Regions from separate parts of the Faecalimicrobium sp. JNUCC 81 genome, predicted to be linked through region 2. Evidence: riboswitches for the same ligand, from Rfam matches in the RefSeq annotation. Region 2 holds a riboswitch; each other region holds the start of a gene.
What was found. A riboswitch is a leader RNA that binds a small molecule or an ion and turns the genes downstream of it on or off. The one in region 2 is predicted to bind cyclic di-GMP.
Positions count from the first base shown of each region.

Region 1: it holds a riboswitch for cyclic di-GMP, as region 2 does, so the genes downstream of both, JNUCC81_RS19210 (immunoglobulin-like domain-containing protein) here and JNUCC81_RS05780 (SpaA isopeptide-forming pilin-related protein) in region 2, are expected to answer to the same signal.
Region 3: it holds a riboswitch for cyclic di-GMP, as region 2 does, so the genes downstream of both, JNUCC81_RS10110 (NPCBM/NEW2 domain-containing protein) here and JNUCC81_RS05780 (SpaA isopeptide-forming pilin-related protein) in region 2, are expected to answer to the same signal.

Region 1 covers NZ_JBSJXY010000002.1:41,945-49,665, reverse strand. Annotated here, with positions in the region: gene JNUCC81_RS19220 (cell wall-binding repeat-containing protein) at 1-772, shown strand, start outside; gene JNUCC81_RS19215 (AbrB/MazE/SpoVT family DNA-binding domain-containing protein) at 847-1,092, opposite strand; cyclic di-GMP riboswitch class II at 1,865-1,948, shown strand; gene JNUCC81_RS19210 (immunoglobulin-like domain-containing protein) at 2,186-5,266, shown strand; gene JNUCC81_RS19205 (universal stress protein) at 5,502-5,927, shown strand; gene JNUCC81_RS19200 (proline-rich domain-containing protein) at 6,610-7,721, shown strand, end outside.
Region 2 covers NZ_CM132203.1:1,142,483-1,150,203, forward strand. Annotated here, with positions in the region: gene JNUCC81_RS05755 (cupin domain-containing protein) at 1-137, shown strand, start outside; gene JNUCC81_RS05760 (hypothetical protein) at 409-729, shown strand; gene JNUCC81_RS05765 (metallophosphoesterase) at 868-2,241, shown strand; gene JNUCC81_RS05770 (hypothetical protein) at 2,491-2,658, shown strand; gene JNUCC81_RS05775 (VOC family protein) at 2,934-3,311, opposite strand; cyclic di-GMP riboswitch class II at 3,592-3,675, shown strand; cyclic di-GMP riboswitch class II at 3,692-3,775, shown strand; gene JNUCC81_RS05780 (SpaA isopeptide-forming pilin-related protein) at 3,829-6,447, shown strand; gene JNUCC81_RS05785 (hypothetical protein) at 6,516-6,908, opposite strand; gene JNUCC81_RS05790 (MarR family winged helix-turn-helix transcriptional regulator) at 7,338-7,721, shown strand, end outside.
Region 3 covers NZ_CM132203.1:2,046,055-2,053,775, reverse strand. Annotated here, with positions in the region: gene JNUCC81_RS10115 (CPBP family intramembrane glutamic endopeptidase) at 98-859, shown strand; cyclic di-GMP riboswitch class I at 1,043-1,126, shown strand; gene JNUCC81_RS10110 (NPCBM/NEW2 domain-containing protein) at 1,288-7,721, shown strand, end outside.

The DNA.
Region 1 (7,721 bases), on a different replicon from region 2:
AGACAAAACAAAAAGTAATAGAATTGGTGGGGCAAATAGATTTGAAACTAATAAAAAGGTAATAGAATATTTTTATAAAAATCCTACAGAATTTTTCTTAACAAAAGGATATAGCTTAGTTGATTCTTTAACGATTTCACCAATAGCGAAGGACAAACCAGTTGTTTTAGTACATAATAATTCAGACAAGAGTATATTAAAAAATGCAGTTAAGTTTACAGCAATCGGTGGAATAGATAAAAATACACTGCAGCAAGCAATTAATGCGATGACTGCATCAAACCCTTCAGGAAATACGTCTTTATCTAAAGACTGGAAAGATAACCAAATTCAAATTAATGGAAAAGTATTAAAACTTCCTATTAAATTAAAGGATTTAAATAATTTAGGATATACTCTATCTAAAAAAGATCCATTTATAATTAATCCAGGACAATCTGTTACAGGAACATCATTAAAAAATAAAGCTGGAAATTATATTACAGGAGTATATTCAAACTTATCAGATAAACCAATAGATATAAAAGATTCTTGGTTAACTGTTGTAAATATTCCTTTTAATAACTCAAATAAAACAATAGATGTTGTATTTCCAGGTAATTTAAAATTCGGAGCAACAATAGATAATGTTAAATCAGTATATGGAAATCCTAGCAAAGTATCTGGCGATAAAGGCTTTTCTAAATTAACATATACAGTAAGTATACATAAATATCTTGAACTTACTTTTACAAATTCTAAATTAAGTGGATATTATTTATCTGATAGATAAAATGTAATAGAAACAAGGCTTGCTTTAGCCTTGTTTCTATTATATTTTAAAAGATATATATTACTACTTTAAATTCATCTTATATTGCTTATATTTCCTATACATTCTGTACAAATAAAAAAATCATTATATTCTTTAAGTTCTTTTGATTTATCACAAAATAGACATCTTTTTTTACTTTTTGTTATGATAACAGCGTTATCAATTAAGTTTATGTTTAATGGTTGATTTTCTTTAAAATTCAATTCATTTCTTATTTCTTTTGGAATTACTATTCGCCCTAATCCATCTAATTTACGCTCAATGCCTTTGTTACTCATCAAAACCTCTCCTTTTTAAATCTTTATAGTAATAGTTTTAACTTTTATTATTTATTTTTATAAAATTAAATTTTTACACTATGAATAAACTGAGTTACTTATTATTTTTTATATGCTTATATAATGCCATAGATAATATATCTTATATATTTAAATCATAACTTTCCTTAAAAAATATATTAAATTATTTTAGAATATCTCCATACTAATTTCCTTCAAATTTTATATATAACTTAGTTTATTTTTCTTTTAAATTTGAACTTTTCTTTACTAACTACTGTCTTTAAACTAAATACACTAATTTATATTTAAAAAAGATACAAGGTAAAAACAATATATAGATAGAAAATGTATAAATTTATCAGTATTTACATATTATTTCATTTCATTTTATAACGTTTTACTTTAAAATGATATATTATGATAAGAAAATATATTATTTGACAAAAAATATATTTTTTTCTATTAAACTCAGTGATATATATTTGATATTAATGTAAGTATTATAAATATAAGCTTAAGTTATATATCTAAATAAATACAAAGTCAAACCTTTGTTGCTAATAATATAACAATTTAAATAATCGATATTTAGTAAAAAGATAGAAAATATAAAACTTCAAATGATAAATTAAATTTAAACATCTTATAAATTACATTGTTATTTGTAGAAATAAGGAAATAGGGGGAGGGAGTTTGCATCGAAGAATTTATCTATCCAATTTTACGATAATAGAATTTAATTTAAACTAACACATATTAGCATACAAAATAAAATAATAGATACTTTGAAATGTATTCTGTATGTGGTCACCTGGAATACACGGAGTTAGTGGTGAAACCGGCTATATATAAACATAAATTAGATCATACATCTGGAGTGTAAATACAATCTGATAAAGCAAATGTAAATATTTATGAAACATTTACATATAAAATTTTTTACAGATTACATAATAATGCAGAAAAGACATGTAATTTAGTAGTTAATAATCTAAATGGATTAGAAATTTTAATATATTAAAAAATGATATTATTACCCTAATCTAGATTGGAAAATAAATAATATTATATTAAACTATGGAGGAGAAATATGTTAAAAAAGAAATACGACAGAGTAAAAAAAATTGTTATATTGTCATTAATTTCATCAATAGTAGCTCAATCAATGCCAATAAATGTATTAGCAATGGAAGATAAAATAAAGAATGTGGATTTAGAAGAAAAATCAGAGAATAAATTTTTAGACAAAGATAAAGAAGATAGTGATGTAATATCTAGTACAGACAAAGATAAAGAAGATAGTGATGTAATATCTAGTACAGACAAAGATAAAGAAGATAGTGAAGTAACGTCTAGTACAGGCAAAGATAAAGAAGATAAAGAAGATAGTGAAGTAACGTCTAGTACAGACAAAGATAAAGAAGATAGTGAAGTAACGTCTAGTACAGGCAAAGACAAAGATGATAAAAAAGATATAAATAGTGTTAGTTTGGGAAATATTTCGATTGAGGTTGATCCAGAATTAGGAAAAGACTTCCGATACGGTGAAGCAATAGATATAAATATTAAATTCACAGCTGTGGGAGATAGATACGGTAATATACCTCAAAATACAATAGTACGATTAAATATTTCAAGTAGTGCGATAGATTACTCTAAAATACAAGTATCACCACAGAATCATGCTATTGAGTTAATTAAACATCCAGATAAAAATTATGTCGAAGTAAAATTTAATCAAGATTTTAAATTTGATAGGAGTTTAAATCTTTCAATAATGACGAGCATTAAGTCACATAAAGGAACTTATAGTATAAGCTCTGAATTAGTTGATAAAGATGGTAATATAACTAATTTACCTCTTAAAGATGGAGTGGCAGATGAGACATTAAATGTTGTACCAGCAGATTTTGGAGTTACTGGATGGTTAGATCCATTTTGGGATGGAGAAAATTATATAGGTAGAGGAACACTAAATAATGGAGATATAGGAGGCATTTTTAATCCAAAGACAAATGAAATAAAGATAAAAGCAACGTTAACTGCTAAAAAAGATGTAGATAATATTAATACTATTATAACTCTAGATAGTGGACAAAGCGTAGACAAAAAGAGCATAAGTGTAATAGATATAAAGACTAATAATGAAATAACAGATAGATTAAGCATTACAGCAACAGATAACTTAATAGAATTTAATACAGGTAGAATTGTAAAAAATACTCAGTACTTAATAAAATTTACTGCGATAGTTGATAGCTTTGATAAGGTTTATACAACAGACTTTAAATCGATTGCTTCAAATGGAGAGATAGGTGGATTCCCTATTAAATCAGGATTTAGAATGAATACTGGTGGAGCTGTTCCAACATTAAAAGCAAATAATTTGATAACTTATAAGAACATACCCATAGATTTACTAGAAGATGTAGTTGCTACTGATATTGAAGATGGTAACATTACCAATAAAATAGTAGTAAATGATTCATTACTAGATTTGTCTAAGGAAGGTACATATAAAGTTACTTATATTGTTCAGGATAGTGACTATAATTCCGTTATGAAAACTGTAGATGTTATAGTTTTGAGTAATGATGAACCAATTATTAGAGGAGCTAGCAATAAGACTATAAAAATAAATGAAGTAGATTCATTTAATAAATTAGATGGTGTGATAGCGGAAGATAATCAAGATGGTATTATAACTGACAGAATAACTATAAGTGGTGAAATAGGAAAACCAAGTCCTGGTTCTAATAAAACATATAAATTAACCTACTCAGTAACAGATAATCATAAAAATACTACGAGGGTAGTTAGAGAAATAACAGTAACGAATCAATTTCCAACGATATCAGGACTTAATGAAGTTGAAATAAGAAAAGGTAAGAATTTCGACTTAAAAAATGGGATAACTGCACATGATGAGGAAGATGGAAATATTACAAAAAATATAGTATTACCAAAAACTGATATAACAAAGCTAGATCTAGGAAAGCACAGTATAGAATATACTATAACAGATAGCGATGGAAATACTACTAAAGAAACTAGAGTAGTAAATGTATCAACAAATGAGCCTCCTACTATAAATGGTGCAAATGATGTAACAATCAAACTTGGTGAAGTAGATCGATTTGGCTTATTAGATGGAGTAATGGTAACTGATGACCATGATAAGGGATTAATTCCTATAGTAAAAGGAATAGTTGGTAAACCAGTTGCTGGATCTAATAAAACATATATTATAGTATATACAGTAACAGATAGTGACGGGAATACTACTATTGCAAAACGAAAAGTAACAGTAACTAATCAATTTCCAACTATATCAGGACTATCTGATATATCTATAAGAAAAGGATATACAACAAATCTACAAGCTGGAGTATTAGCAAATGATACAGAAGATGGCAATATTACAGCTAGTATAGTATATCCAAAAACCGATTTAACTGGACTTTCTGTTGGCAATCATGATATTAAATATACAGTAACAGATAGTGATGGGAATACTACTATTGCAAAACGAAAAGTAATGGTAAGAAAAGATTCTCCTGAATTAAATGGTTCTCCAAATATAAATGGAGCAAATGATTTAAGTATAAAAAAAGGGTCTGCGTTTGATAAAAAAGCTGGAGTAACAGCTACTGATAAAGAAGATGGAGATATTACTAAGAACATACAAATTTCTGGAACCGTAGATGTTAATACATCAGGTGAATACGAGTTAATATACTCTGTAACAGATTCATTTGGAAATACTACGACTGTTAAAAGAGTCATATCTGTATTAGAAGATATAACTGTTGTACCACCAACAGATCCGAATATACCTGTTGTACCACCAACAGATCCGGATATGCCTGTTGTACCACCAACAGATCCGGATATGCCTGTTGTACCACCAACAGATCCAGATATACCTGTTGTACCACCAACAGATCCAGATATACCTGTTGTACCACCAACAGATCCGGATATGCCTGTTGTACCACCTAAAGCACCATCTAAAGTAAATAAACCATTTAAAATAACAATAGATGATATTACAAATGAAAATCTGAATCCTAAAACAGGAGATGACTCTCTATTAATCTATATCGGTTCAAGTGTAATTTGCTTGATACTTTTTAGTATAATTAATAGAAAAAAACTAAATAAAAAATAAATAATATAAATAGCCTTAATAAAAACATTTTTATTAAGGCTATTTATATTAAAATGGAACTAATTAGTCATTATAATATTTTTATTAAATTCTATTGTAACATCTATAAATTTTGATTGTTTTATAATTAAATAATATTCATCAGAAAAGGCTATGATTTTACGGAATTTTCTGATAATATAGTAGATATACTAATAGTATATTATTTCTTAGAATAAAAAGGATGTGTTGAGAAATGAAAAAAATATTAATACCAATTGATGGAACTGAAAGAAGTCTGCAATCTTTAGACTTTGTATTAAATACATTTCCTAAAGATTCTGTAGAAATAACATTAATGAATGTTAAAGAATTAATATTAACGAACACTATTGTACTGTGTGAGGAAATGAAATATTCAGAGAGAATAGGTAACAATATATTAAAAAATATGAAGGATAAACTTATAGGATATAAAGTTGATACATATTTTTCATTTGGATATCCAGGTAATGAAATAATAGAAAAATCAATAAATGAAAAATATGATGCAATAATTATGACTAAATCAACAAAGAAAAACTTTATAGATTCGATTGGATCAGTAACATCTCATGTAGTTAAGAAGGCTAGATGTACAGTAATAATAGTTCCTGAATATAGTAGTCTATATTCAAATTAAATAAAAAGAAAAAATAAGGCTTAAATAAGCCTTATTTTTTTATTTTCATTATAAATACAATTTATCTCTTATATTAATGTTATTAATGGTAATAACTGATTTTTAAATAAGGAAAAAATATATAAATACAATTTAACTTTTCTAAAATAGATAACTCTAATCAGGATATAAATTTGTATTAGAAATTTATATTTATATAGCGGTAAAAAAGATAGCAGAAATCTAAAAATATACTGCTATCTTCTTTACTGTTATTAAAATTAAGGAATTGTATAATTCAAATTATATACCAAATAACATATAACGTATCTATTTTTTTAAACTTCATTTCAATTAATTAGAAATATTATACTGAGAACTTATCATATATTCAAATTCTATTTTTTATAAAAAAATCTAGATTTTATCTCAAAGTTTAATAGCTATATAAAAATATTTTATTTAATAAAAAGTAATCTGATTTTACCAGATAGCTGGTGTTTACCAATATATACAATGTAGAATTGTGTTTTATTTTGTTGTATAATTATTTTAAAGTAAAACATATAAGGTATATATAATAGACAAACTATAATTTTTTTGTAAAAATAATTATTTTGTTTAAAAATTGAACCTTATGTAAATTAGATTGTCATAAACAAAGTAAATGTATTTAAAAAATAATAAAAGGGGGGTAAATATATTGAAAAGAATTAGGCTTAAGTCTATTTATATACTAATATTAATTATTAGTATTACTATCAATTCAGTGAATTACTCATTTGCTAATGATATTTTTAACAATGAAAATATTAATATATTAGCTGATGAGAATATAAATAATTCTGAAGATAGGGTTATAAAAAATGAATTAGAAAATGATTTAAAAGCTATAAATGAGTACGATAATACGAATGAGAATAAATCAAACTCATTGGTTAATCAAAACAAAAATAATTCAGGTTCAGAACATGAAAAAGAAAATAAATCATTATTAAATTTCAAAATAAGACCAACAAAAGAGATAGTATTTGGATTTAATGAATTTGATTATGTAGTCAGTTATGAAATGACTTCTTCTAACCAGGATATTGCATCTATAGTAGTTACTATACCTAAAGAACTAGAGATAGTTTCTTTTAAGAATGAAGATATTAATATAATTGAGCAGCAACATAAAGATAATAAAATTTTCTATACTTTGAATACAAAAGATATAACTAATATAAAAGGAAACCTATCATTTAAAGTTAAATTCAAAACTGGTACAAAAGATAGTTCTAAAGCAATCGTAAAAGCCTCGATTCAGTACCCAAATGAGCATATTATATCAAGTAATCCTGTTATATTTAATAATTTTTCAGTAGCAGATGTTAATATTTATTCAATTGAAGAAACTGTATCTAAAGGAGAAGAATTTTCTTATATAGTTAATATTTCATCACAGAAAAATAAAAGCCCTTTGACATTAACTGTTAATATGTCTGATACTTTAGATATATTAGCATCAAATGACTTTGCAGGAATAAAACCGGTTATAGATAATAATGCAAATACAGTAACCTTTGAAATACCTGTTAGTGAAAATCCTATTTCGGCTCAATTTGAGATATCGGTTAAATTTAAGGAAAATAGTCAAAATGGAGCTGTAGGTAATGCATATGCTAAAATAGAAAGTAATAATATAGAATTAGCTAAATCAAATAGCTCAGATACTATTTTAGAATTAAAACAAAAATTAGAGTTAGTTAAAAATATGATGAATTCAACCTCTATATCTCCAAATTCTATATCTAAATATAGAATAACAGTAAA
Region 2 (7,721 bases):
AAGTTTTGTTATATCTTGATGATGAAGAATTTGTATTAAATAAAGAGGATAGTGTTAAAGTAACAGCAGGTATAAATCACCGTTGGGAAAATAAATCGGATAAAGATGCAAAAGTTATATTTGCAGTTATATTATAAATAAAAAAAACAATTAATACATAAAAATCACACTATTTTTAGTGTGTATTTTTTATGTATTAAATATAAACTTTAGACCTATTTTTAGACATAAAGATTATTTTAATCCGTTTTTATTATGTTTTAGTCCATTTTCCAACTAAAATTAGAATTTATATGTTAAAAATAAGATGGATTATTATGTAAATGATTTTTAAGAAGATAATTAAAATTATAGCCAAATATTAGTTTATAAATTAAAAATATTATTTATAAAATGGGAGTGAGGAGAATGAAGAAAAGGTTATTTAGGTGGGAAATAGTACTAGTGATGTTATTTTCTATATGTGCTGTTGTTAATATAATAGGAGGGAAAACTATTGTAGGAATCCTTTACTTTATATCAGCAATGTGTTTTCTATTTAGTTATATAATGGCACTTAAAAATAATAAAAGTGAAGTTAACTTAACTGAAGAGGAAATAGAAAAGATAGACAATGAATTAAAACAAATGATTTTAAAAGGTGAAGAAGTAAAAGCTGTAAAAAGATACAGAGAATTAACTAATTCACAACTTTTAGAAGCTAAAAACTATATAGATAAGTTAAAATAAAGTATTTAATAATGTTTGGCTATTTTACATATAAGGAAATTATATTTTATATGACTTGTGGATAAATATAATTTCCAACTATTAAGCTTGAGCAAAGCAAATTTTTTATTGTTTATAAAAGGGGAAAAGAGGGATTTTATGAAAAAGATAATATTGGGAGTATTAGGATTAACGACACTATTAATATCAGGATGTACTTCTACCAAAACAACAGATATAAAGGTACTAGCAACAACAGATTTACATGGAGTAATACCATATGAGTTATCTTCTTATGTAGAAAATGAAAAAAAGAAAGATAAAAATATTACTTTAGTAGACGCAGGGGATTTTTTTGATGGAGGATTTGAAGCTTCAGGAGATATGAATAAATATTTTGAAAAAAGAAAAAGAGACGAATATATGGAAGCACCTATTGCAAAAGAAATGAAAGAAGTTGGATATGATACTGTAACACTTGGAAACCATGAATTTGTATCTAATAATAAATTTCATTTAGATAATATGATATCTGACTTTGAAAAACAAGGAATAAGTGTATTATCAGCAAATACATATAAGAAAAATGGAGAGAACTACACAAAACCTTATGTAATAAAAGATGTTAAAACTAATGAAGGAACTGTAAAATTAGGAATATTAGGTCTTACTATAAAAGAAGTAGGAGAAGATAGTGAGGACTTAAAAGATTTTGATAAAGCAGATGGATATGGTGACTTATACATGAATGACTTAGTAGAAGATGCTAAAAAATGGGTTAAGGTAATGAAAGAAGATAAGGCTGATGTTATAGTAGTAGTTACACATACAGGGGAAAAACCTAAAAAGCCAAAACACCCAGGAAATAGAATACAAGATTTGGCACAACAAGTTGAGGGTATTGATGCAATTGTTGCAGGTCATACACATGAACAGATAAAGCAACATGATTATAAAAATGAGTCAGGAAAAAATGTTATAGTTACTCAACCAGGAGATCATGGAGAGTGTATTTCTAAAATAAATTTAAAATTAGAAAAAAAGAATAATAAATGGAATGTAGTTGATAAGTCTAGTGAAATAACACAATTTGAAGAAAGTAAAAAATATCTAGAACAACTATGTGATAATTATGGGAAAGTATCAGCAGAATTCACAATGTTAGATACTAAAGTTAAAGAAATAAATTTATCAAAGGTGGTTCCTATTAAGTGGGACAAGGCGTATGTATTTAAATCAAACACTCCTAGAGAAAAAATATATGATACTGTAGGATATAAGTTTTTAAATATCACTGAAGCTGAAAATGATGATATGATGCAGATGGTATTTATGAATAATAAAAAAGTTGTTTGCTATTTATATGGGCATAAAGGAAAAATAGGATATAGTATAAATTTTGATAAATCAGAGTATAAAGATAATGTTTTAACTATTATGCCTAAGGAAAATGATAATTTCAAGGTTGAAGAAGGTAAAGAACATCCTATAACTCATCAACCTATTGTTAAATTAACTCATATATATAAATAGAAATATATATTTTAGTCCATAAATTCTATATTTTAGACCACCTTTGATTAATTTAATTTTTATTATGATAAAATTTAAATGTAACTATAAAAGATAATCAGGAGGTATTGTTATAACTTAGATGTATAAGGAGTATGCTATGAATATGAAGAGTATAGGTCTTATATTTATTGTAGGTGGTATATTTTTAATTCTAATCAATTTTACAATTATGCCTTATATTGATGATAAGTTTTTTTAGGAGGTTTTATGGAAAAAAATTTTAAGCAACTAGCACAATTTATAACTATACTTGGTTTTATATCATTAGATTTATATTTAATTTTATTTTCTGGAAGTTTATGGAGGATTATATTAAGCTCTATTTCTTTAATTATTTTCGTCGGTCTTTTATATTTATCTAAAAATAATTCTTAAATCAAAAGTAATATTTTACCCATAAAATATTATTTATTAAGTTTAAGATAATTACTTCATCGTGTTATATAAAGGAGATGATTATATGAGTGAATGTAAAAAGAATAGTAATAAGTTAGTTATCAAAGGACCAGAAACAGATATAAAAAAATTTATTAAAGAACTTCTTATAGCAATACTTACATGTCTTTAGTATATATTACACCAAAACTACACTAAAAACCTAAAAAATACAATTAGAAAAGCTCTAATCATTTAATGATTAGAGCTTTTTATTATTTATCTTCTCTTAATAAGTACTCATTGTTATCTTGGTCTTTGAATGAGAACATTTTACCATAAGGCATAATCATAAGTTCTCCAACTTCAACTCCATTTTCTTTCATTTCATTGTATGATTTTTCTATATTAGTAGTACTTAGTAATATAGATGGATGATTAACATTTGCAGACGGGTTTTGAGTTAGCATCATTTTTTTATCATATAAAACAAATGTTGTAAATTCACTTTCACTTGGACCAACTTCTAACCAAGTCATGGGACCCATTGATTGTTCAAATTTTACTACAAAATTTAACTTTTCAGTCCAGAACTTTTTAGCATCATCTTGATTATCTACATATATTGTTATCTTGCCTATTTTATTGATCATGTTATCCTCCGAAGTTATGTATCGTTATTTAGTATTATTATTTACTTAAAATCATAATACTATAAATTAAATATTTAGTCAAACTTATGTTTGTAACTTAAAACAAACATAAGTGCTAGAAAAAGATATAATTGTTCCTAAATTATACATGATTAATTATATCTAAAATAAATATATAACTAGTTAAATAAAAAAATAAGAACTTACTATATCAATTAATATATATAAAATAGTATCAAAATCTTACTAATATAGAAATAAGCATAGACATGTGCTATTATTTATATAAAGGAACGAGGAAGTATATTCTGTATGTGGGCATCTGGAATATATGGAGTTAATGATGCAACCGACTTTAGACAATTAATGTCTAAAGTCTTTTTTTTTAAAGAAACGAGGAAGTATATTCTGTATGTGGGCATCTGGGATATATGGAGTTAGTGATGCAACCGGCTTTAAACAATTATTGTTTAAAGTCGGTTTTTTATTGCAAAAAATGAATAGAGGGAGTGTAAGTATGAAAAGTAATAAAAGGTATAGTTTTTTATTTACAACAATGTTAGTGGTAGTTAGTTTAATGATAAATCTTATGTCACCGGTCATAAATGTATTTGCCTTAGATACAAATAAAAATATTAGCCTATCAATAAGTAGCAATAAAAATCCTATAAAAGAAAATGATGAAGTTAAATTTACACTAAACTATAGTATAACGGGAGAATTAGGAAAATTAAAAGAAGGAGGAAATGTAATAACATTTAACCTCCCAGATGGATTTAGAGATATTAAACCATCTTATCCTAAAGATCATTTTGATAATGTCATAGTAGAAGGAACTAAAGTAGTAGCAACTTTAAGTGAAAAAGCACTTACTAATGGTATAGGGGGATATTTAAGTATTAGAGCTTTTGCACCTAAAGTTGATGAAGATAAAAAAGTTAGAGTTGAAGCTAGTTTAAATGGCGATACTACATATTTAGATGTTGATTTAGTAAATATAGATCCAGTGGTAACAGATGACCCAAAAGAAAAGCAAGAACATAATCTTGCAGTAGATAGATATTTAAATAAATATGCACAAAATGCAAGTCATTATGTTGATGGTATATTAACTGCAAATATACCTGCTCCTGCTGTTGGTAAAAGATGGGAGTTTATTGTTTCTATTAATGAGAAATACTCTAATTTAAATAACGTAGTCTTAAAAGATAAAATGCCTAATGGGTTAGAACTAGATATAAATAGTTTAAAAATAGAAGAAACACCATACATAGGAAATAAAAAAGACGTAACAAAAGAACTACTTTTAAAAACTGAGAAAACTAAAGATGGACTAGTAATAAACTTTGGAAATATAAACTCAAAATATGATATTTCATACTACGTTAATATAAATGAAGAGTTTCCAACTTATAAAAATACAGCAATATTAAATATAAACGGAAAGACTATTGAAAGTTCATCTATGCTAAAAACTAAAAAGGTAGAAGTACCTATGATTAAGAAATATGAAAATACGAAGTTTCATGATAAAAAAGGAAATAGTATAGTCACAGATATAGGTGATGAAATTGGATACACACTTGTTGTAAACCAAAATAAAGAGAATATTAAAGATGTAGTAATAAATGATACATTACCACAAGGTACAAAGTATAAAGAATCAAGTGCATCAATATATTATTATGATTCAAAAGGTAATTATCAAATATACCCAAATAGTAAAGATAAGATTACTGTTAAGAACAACAAAATGACTATAAATCTTGGAGATATTAAAAATAAATACTTTATATATTATAGATTAGTAGTTACAGATAAGCATGAAGAGTACAAAAATAAGGCAACAATTAGTTATAATAATGAAACATCAAATGCAAACTCAACTGTTAAATATGAAAAAGATTCAGGCTCTATAAATGCAATAAAAAAAGTAGATAAAAATACACTTAAAGATGGAGATAATCAAATAGTAAATTATTCTATAGAAATTGACTCACATGGATTTTTTAGTAAGGGATATATAGATTTATCAGATAAAATTAACCCAGATGTTAAGATTATGGTAGTTAACGTTGAAAAGCATAAAATTATTGGGCAAAAAGATGGTAAATATATAACTGAAAAAATAGAAGATAATTCAAATGGTATTAGCCTTAAAGTTGATAAGGTAAATAATAAAATAAAAGTTACTAATGATAGTGTAAATATGAACTACGATGAAATATATAAAGTGAATATAAAGACGGATTTTAGTGATGTAAAAGATGGAACGACAATATTAAACGTAGCTAAAATAAAAGATTCAAGTACTAATACTGTTGAGACTAAAAAGGGATATGCTTTTAAAGCTCTTAAATTAGATAAAAAAACTAAAAGTTTATTATCCGGGGCTACATTTGATATACTAGACAAAGAGAAAAAAATTATTGGTAGTGTTACTAGTAATAAGGAAGGAATAATAAGAGAAAAGATAGTTTCTCCAGGAACATATTATCTAAAAGAAACCAAAGCTCCAAAAGGATACTATTTAAATAATGAATATATAAAGTTTACTATAAAGGAAGATGACCTAGGTACTACAGTTGATTTAGGAAATATATATAATAATAAAATAGAAGGAGATAAAAATAGTGGAGGGGATAAAATAGTTGAAACCCCAAAAGAAAAAGAACCAGATAAAAATATAAAAAAAGATGAACCAACTCAAACACCAAAAGAGAAAGAACCAGATAAAAATATTAAAAAAGATGAACCAAATGAAAACCCAAAAGAAAAAGAGCCAGACAATAACATTAAAAAAGACAAACTAAATGAAATCCCAAAAGAAAAAGAACCAGACAAAAATCCTAAAGAATACAAACCAAATGAAACTCCAAAAGAAAAAGAACCAGACAAAAACATTAAAGAAGAAAGACCAAATGAAACCCCAAAAGAAAAAGAAATAGACAAAAAAATTAAAGAAAGCAAACCTAAAGAAACTATAAAAGAAATTGCACAAGATAAAAAAAATAACGTAAATAAACTTCAAAACTATGGGAACCCTAAAACCTATGATTCAGGTATTATGCCATATATAAGTGTAGGTATATTAGCAATGGGTGGATTAGTTATAAATATAAGAAGAAAAAAATAAAATAACTAAAATAAAAGGGCTGTGAAAATAATTCACAGCCCTTTTTAATTAAATATTAATAATCAATTTTATTTCATATTTTCTAGTTTATAGCTAAGTAGATTTTCATATTTATCAAATTTTTCGATAAGTCTTATCATAACATTATCACCGATATTTACAGTTTCAAATATATTTTTATCATTTATTCTATAAGATTTATCTTTATATTCCAATTCTAATAAATAAGAGTTTGGTAAATTTGAAATAAAATATTTATTTCTATCAGAATAATTGCAAGGCATGCCTTTAACAAACCTTTTATTTTTAATAGTCATATTAACATTAGTTACTCTTATTTCAGAAACCCTGAATTTTCTGTAAATATTTTTTATAAAATCTCTAATTCCAATAAGTATAAGATATATTAGTCCTGCAATACCAGCTAGAACTATAAAATCATCAAATATTTTGCTCCTCATTAATAATCTCCAATCGATTTATATAATAGCTTATTAAGAATAATATTTAACTATATAATTTAAAACTAATAAACTAACTAAATTAGTTACTATATATTAAATTATAGCAAAAAATGTTAAAAAAGTATTATTTATATATTAATAATATTATTATATAGATTTAATTAATAGAGAGAAATTAAAGATTAAAAAAGACAGGGTCCGTTGCCTGTCTTTTAGTAAGGATATAAAATATAAAATTAGGATAAAATTTGAATAAAAACATTAATGAGTATACTTTAATTATATCCAGCATTCACAATCTTATACATTTATTATAAAAAATATATGAATAAAATTATTGACAACAAAAATAATAGTGTATATAATAAATTCAACAACTGATTTAATTAAATTAAATTTATATAAATCATTGAATGGAGAAAATAAATGAGTAAATATGATAAAATAAAATTAGAAAACCAGATATGTTTTTCATTATATGCAGCATCAAGAGAGGTTATAAAACTGTATAAACCATTACTTGATAAATATAACTTAACATATACACAATATGTAGCCATGCTTGTAATGTGGGAAGAAGAAAAAATTATATTTAAAGAATTAGGTAAGAGACTACACCTAGATTCTGGAACTATTACTCCAGTAGTAAAAAAATTAGAATCTATGGGTTTAATTACTAAATATAGAAATAAAGAAGATGATAGAGTAGTTACAGTAGAAATAACTGAAAAAGGCAAATTATTAAAAGAAGATATACTTGAAGTTCCAGAAAAATTATACTGTAACTTCAATGGAGATAAAGAAAACCTT
Region 3 (7,721 bases), 900 kb from region 2:
ATAATAGGCTTTATTTTTATGCAAGTAATATTAATAGTAGTGGCATAATAAATTTATATATAGTACAAAAAATATAGGTAGATAAGGAGGGTAATATATGAATAAGGAATTGAAGTTTTACACGATTTCATTAATCACCATAAGTATGATTTTTTATACAATATCGATAATAACAACACAATTTAATATATTAACTTTCGGGACACCTATTTTTATGATAATTTATGGTATTGCAGGATATTCACCTTCTATTGCAGCATTTATTACATTTAAAAGATACTATAATAAAACTAATGAATTTAAATTATTTTTAAAATCTATAATAAATATAAAACAAAAGCCGATTATGTATTTATACACTATTTTTGCTCCAATTATATTATGGGCATCTGCATATATAGCTTTTAAAACTCAAGGCAACAATTTATTGATGCTACGATATCCACTTAGCTTAATTATTTTTATTGTACCTTTTGCAATTATTGGAGGAGGACTTGAAGAAATTGGATGGCGTGGATTTCTATTACCGAGGCTTCTAGAAAGATTTTCTCCAACTATAGCTACTTTAGTACTTGGATTTGTTTGGTCAATTTGGCATATTCCAATGTGGTTTGTTGTAGGTTCACATCAACAAAAACTTATGTTTATACCATTTGCTATAAGTTGTATTGCTACATCATTTATAATGACTCCGTTATTTTATAAAACAAAAAGTATTTGGTTGTGTATACTTCTTCATGCAATAGACAATGCTTGTTTTTATGTATTTTATGTTTCAGTAGATTCAAATTTAATTACATCTATTTTTACATTAATTACTGCAATTATAATATTTTATATATTTCAAGAAAAATTATGAAAAAATAATATTATAAATTATTAATTTTAAAGAAACTAGAATTTATAATCAGATATAGAAGCTAAGAATTCTAAAAGTTGATAAAAAATCGATTAAGTCTGATTAATCAAAATTAAATGAAAATTTATACTATGCAAATGATGGAAAAAAATGTATAATAATAATGAAAATAATTTTAAAATAAAATTAAATAGGCAAACCTAGGGAAATCTGGGGACGCAAAGCTATAGGGACTAAGGTTTATAACTATGTCAGCCAGTTGCCAAAGAGTACATTATACTTTTTGTTTTTAAGCTTAGTTAATTAATATTATTACTTTTGTTTATTGTGAAAATATTAAATTTATTAGGTAATATACAAGGCTACTCTTTTTGAGTAGCTTTTTTAATGTACTTCTGAGGGTTATAAAACTAATCAGGAGGTAAAATATGCACAGAAAAAAAATAGCAGCCGTAACTATGGCAGCGATAATCACTAATTTCTCAGCTACAACAATAGAAGTTTTAGCAAGTGAGATACCGAACAGCAACACTTCAAAATTAGAAATTTCATCTGAAAATGAAGTTAAGAAAGCTACTATAAGTAAATTTGATTTATATAATAATGATAAATTAAATGCTTATAATGAAGTATTCAAAATGGACAACTCAAACATAACATCTATAACTAACAATGGTGGGAAATATGGAAGTGACAACATTGAGAAATCTATAGATGGAAATCTAAAGACACACTGGGAAACTGGAAAACCAAATAGCTCAGAATTCACAAATGAAGTAGTAGTTGGGTTAAATGAAGTAACTAACTTAAACAGAATCGTATATGCGGCAAGACAAGTATCGGCAAAAGGTAAAGGTTTTGCTCAAGAAGTTGAAATATATACTTCTCTTACAAATGAAGGCGATGACTTTAAACTAGTAACTAGTGGAGAGTATAAAGGATCTAGCGGAGATATAGTAGAGATTAAGTTCAATTCAACTGAATTTAAAAGAATAAAATTCAAATTTAAAAAAGCTAATCAAGAGTGGGCATCAGCATCAGAATTTATGTTTTATAAAGCAGATGAAATAAGTGATAAAATGAAAAGCTTATTTACAAATAGCTCTAAGAATCAAGTTAGTGAAGAATTTAATAGTATAGAAAAAATAATTGCTTTAGAATCAGACGTTAAAAATCATCCACTATACGAGGATTTTAAAGAAGATATAGATAATGCTAAGTTAATTGTTGATAAAAAAGAAGTTAGTTATACTGATGCAAAAGTATCTAAGTTTAAAGATATAAACAGTGACTTACTTCCAGCATATAATGAAATTTACAAACTACCTTCTAATAAGATAGTATCGATAACTGCTAATGGTGGAAGTTATGCAGAAAATGCAATATCTAGAGCAATAGATGGAAATCCACAGACTAAATGGCATTCTGCTAAGCAAAATTCTTCAAGTTTTACAAATGAAGTTGTAATGGAATTAAGTGAATTAACTAAATTAAATAGAATAGTATATACTGCACCTCGTGGTTCAAATAGAGGATTTGCTGAAGCATTCGATATATACGCTTCAACAACATCTAAAGGTGACACTTTTGACTTAGTATCTAGTGGAACATCACAAATAACTCAAAATTCTATTGAAATAAGATTTAATCCAACAGAGTTTAAAAGGGTTAAATTTGTATTTAAAAAAGGATATGAAAACTGGGCTTGTGCAGCTGAGTTTGGGTTATACACTCAAGATAAATTAAGCGAAAAAATGGATAGACTATTTAAAGATTCTGCGATGAGTCAAATTGGAGATGAATTTAATACTGTTGAAAAAATAAAAGCATTAGAAGAAGAAGCTAAAAGTCATCCATTTTATGAAGATTATAAAGAAAATTTACTAAATGCTATAGAATTAGTACAACAAGGGGAAGTAACATCTACTAATGCAATTATAAGTAAATTTACACCTTTTTACACGTCTCATATAAATGAGTATGATAAAGCGTTTAGAATAGGTAGTGAAAAAATAGCAAATATATCGAATAACGGCGGTCAATACGGGGGATCAGCATTAAAATTTGCAGTTGATGAAGATATAAATACACATTGGGAAACAGGAAGACCAAACTCTGATTCATTTAAAAATGAAGTAAACTTAACTTTAAAAGAAGCTCAAGTTTTAAATAGATTAGTATATAAAAGTAGAAATGGTGGTAAAGGATTTGCTAAAAACTTTAGTATATATGTTTCACCAACAACAAAGGGAGATAACTTTAGTAAGATAACTACTGGAGAGTATACAGTCACAAGTGATTTATTAGAAGTACAATTTAATCCAACGAAAGTAAAAAGATTAAAGTTTGTATTTGATAATGTTCAAGACAGCTGGGCTTCAATTGGAGACTTAAGGTTATATAAAGAAGACAAAGTTTATGATAAAATGAAATCTTTATTTACAAATGGATTAATGAATGAAGTAGCAGAAAACTTCAACACATTAGAAAAATTAAGTGCTCTAGAAAATGAAGTAAAAGGACATCCATTAGAAGAATTATTTAAAGTAGATATAAATACTGCAAAAGACATAGTTCAAGGAAACTTAGAAACTACAAAAGTAGTTGTAGCAGAACAACATGGAGATATGGTACAACATGCAGACAAGAATTTAAAATTTGGATTTGGAAATAACAATCAACCAACAGGAGTATTAGCAAAGCCAGGCGAAAAATTAACTGTTTATGTAGATGCAGATCCTAATAAACCTCTACCTCAAATATTCTTCTCACAACAAGAGGGAAGTTGGTCAACTTGGGGAAGAACTTTAAGTCTTCATCCAGGCAAAAATGTTATAACGGTACCAGAAATACCAAAAGATGATTGGTACAAGCATGATGTAACTAAAGGTGGACCAATATATATTGTAAATCCTTATACACCTGAGCAACAGCCTAAGGCACCAGTAATAAGATTTGTTGGAGGACAAAAATTCCCATTTGTAACAAAAGATACTAATATAGAAGAATTTAAAAAGTCCTTAATAGAATATAAAAAGAAAATTGATGAAGATAAAAAGAAAAACCCTAATGTATTGGACAGAGAAGTAATAGATACATTTGAATTTGTAAGTGACCACATATTCTGGACAGGTACTGCAACAGGTGCATATCAAGCTTACATAGAGCAAGGTGTAAATCCTTTAGATACTATAAAATCTTATAATACTCATATGAAAGAATTATTTAAATACTATGCTTTAGATGGAAGTAGCATAAAAAATGATCCTAAATATATAAGAGATAATGTAAGACTTGCTCAACCATTTGGATATATGTATGCAGCATCAGGACATATAGGTGTCCAAGGTGATGTGATGGCGAGTTTATTAGTTCCTTTTGAAGATAGAGGCGGATCTTGGGGGTTAACTCATGAAATAGGACATAGAATGGATGTAGGAGCAAGAGTATTTGGTGAAGTAACAAACAATATGCTACCTATGTATATGTCTGGATACTATAATAAATTAGATAAGAGAATACCATATGACTCTCATGTTTACAAAAATGTATTAAGTGAAAGTTCTAATAAATATACTGAAGGTGGATTCTTCGAGAATCTAGCAGTTTACTGGCAATTAGAAATGTACAAGCCAGGTTATTGGGGACAATTAAATAGATTATACAGAGAAAGAAATGTAAGCCTTGGGGAAGAAAATCCTACTAATGTAAAAATGCAATACTTAATTAAATTCTCATCTGAAGCAATTGGAGAAGATTTAAGTGGATATTTTGCAAGACATGGATTTGAAGTAAACGAAGAGACTAGACAAGAAACTAGTAAGTATCCAAAGCTAAGTAAGAAAATTTGGTATTTAAATGATAATAAATTTGATTATAAAGGAAAAGGATTTGTTGATAAGAATGTATTAGAAGTTTCATTAAATCAAGTTGAAAATAAAACGAAGATAACATTTAATGTAAAAGATAATGCTAAATCAGATTTACTAGGATTTGAAGTAATCAAAGATGGTGAAATAATAGGATTTACTTCAAACAATAGCTTTATAGATACTAGTGCAGACCATAGCAAAAATTCTAAGTACGAAGTTGTACCTTATGACCTTAACTTAGGAACAGGAAATAAAGTTGCTATAAACTCATTCTCACCAAGTATAAAAGTTCAACAAGATAAATTAATTCTAAGATTAAATGAAGAATTTAACCCTATGGATTATGTTAAGGGAAATAGTAACAATGGACAAGATTTAACTTCTAAGGTTAAATTTGAAAGTAACGTAAATACTGCTAAAAAAGGTTTATATAAAGTCAGATATACTTTAGAAGATGCAGGTATAACTACAGAAAAGGTTGTAGCAGTTGAAGTAGTAAGTAATTATGATTATTTATCAGATGTTCAGTGGAAATCTGTAGAGACTCAATATGGTACTCCAAGAAGAAATACTAATATAAAAGGCAGAGTAAATGGAGACATAAAGACATTTGAAAAAGGATTTGGAATACATGCAAATGGTAAAATAGTCTATGACTTATCTGGTAAAGATTATGATAAATTTGAAGCTTTGCTTGGAGTAGATATGGGCTTACAAGCACAAGATAAATCTAGTATAACATTTAAAATAGTAGGAGATGGAAAAACATTAGCTACTACACCAGTTTTAAAACATGTAGACAATATGATAAATATAAACGTAGATGTTAAAGATGTAAAAGAATTAGTTATAGAAATACATGATGGTGGAAATGGAAATAGTTCAGACCATGGTATAATAGCTAATCCAAAACTAACTACTAATAATTCAAAGCCAGTTATAACTGCTAAAGATAAGGTTTATAAATTAGGAGATAAAGTAGACATTATGGGCGGTATTATAGCAAAAGATGCTGAAGATGGAAACTTGACTTCGAAGATAGAAATAATATCTAACAATTATAAAGAAGGACAAACTGGAAGATTTGAAGTTGTATATAAAGTAACTGATAGTGATAAAAACTCAGTAGAGAAAAAATCATATATAACGGTATATGAAGAATTATCAGTTAATAAATCTAAGTTTAGTCAATTTGATAATTTAGCTAAGTACAATAAAGAATTTAAATTACCAGTAAAATCTGTAAGTAACAATGGTGGAAATTATGGTAGCAGTGTTATATCAAAGGCTATAGATAATAACATAAATACTCATTGGGAAACAGGAAAAGCAAATAGTAGCTCATTTAATAATGAAGTTATATTTGACTTAGGGCAAAATTCTGATATAGATAAAATGGCATATTCTGCTAGAAGAGATGCTGGTGGTAAAGGATTTGCTAGAAAATTTGAAATATATGTTTCAGATGAGGCACAAGGAGACGACTTTGTATTGTCAGGAAAAGGTGAATATACTGGAAGTAATACTGATATTGTAGAATTTAAAATATCTAAGAATAATGTAAGAAGAGTTAAATTCAAATTCATTGAAGCTAATCAAGGTTGGGCAAGTTTAAGTGAAGTATCATTTTATAAAAAAGATACTTTATCAGATAAAGTAAGTAATGATTTATTTACTGATAATAGTAAAACTGAGATAACAGAAAAATATAATACATTAGAAAAAGTAGCAGCTTTAAGAGAAGAGGTTAAAAATCATCCTGCATTTAAATTGTTTGAAAGTGATTTAAATAAAGCTGAAGAAATAATAAAAGCTAAATTCCCAACTTTAAAAGTTGAAGAAAATACTTTTGTAAAATTAAATAGTGAATTTGATTTAATGTCAGGTGTAGTTGCAAATGATCAAGAAGATGGAAATATAGCTAATAAAGTTGAAGTTAATAGCAATGGATTTACTACAAGTAAAACTGGAAAATATACTATAACTTATAAAGTAACAGATAGTGATAAAAATATAGTAACAAAGGAAAGAAAAGTCGTAGTTTATAGTGAAGATAAATACATAAGTGATATTAGCTGGAAATCAGCAGTATCTGGATGGAAAAATGTAAACAAAGATTTTGCAGTAAATACAAGTAATAAAATAAAGCTTAATGTAAATGGACAAATAAAAGAGTTTAATAAAGGTATAGGAGCAGCCACAAATGCAGAAATAGTGTATAACTTAGATGGAGATTACACTCATTTTACAACATATCTAGGTACAGACAAAAACTATAATGACAATAGAACAAGTATAATATTTAAGATATTTGCAGACGGAAAAGAAGTATATACTTCAGATACAATAAGAAAAGATAGTAAAGCTGAATTTGTAAATATACCTGTAAGCGGAGTAAAAGAATTAAAATTAGTAGCAAATGATGCAGGAGATGGAGGACTTGGAGATTTTGCTTCATGGGCAGATACTAAGTTATACACTACAAACTCTAAGCCAAAACTAGTTATACCAAAATCAGTTGCAACTAAATTAGGTGAAAAAATAGACTTAAATGAAAATTATGTTGCACTAGATGCAGAGGATGGAGATATAACTTCAAAAGTTGAAGTAACTGGTAAAGTTAATTTTAATAAACCAGGAAAATATCCGATAACATATAAAGTTACAGACAGTGATGGTAACGAAATAAGTAAAACTAGAACTATAGCAGTAGTAAACATGCAAGATTATAAGTACTTAAGTGATTATGATTGGAAATCTACTCAAAATAGTTACAAAACTCCAAATAAAGATAAATCAATGAGTGATAAAGCTTTAAGATTAACAGATGAAAATGGAGCAGAAGTAGTATATGAAAAAGGTATAGGAGCACATGCAACTTCAACTATAACATATGATTTAACTGATAAAGACTACGCATACTTTAGTTCATATGTAGGTGTAGATAGACAAATGTTTGGAACAGTTGCTTCAGTAAGCTTTGAAGTTTA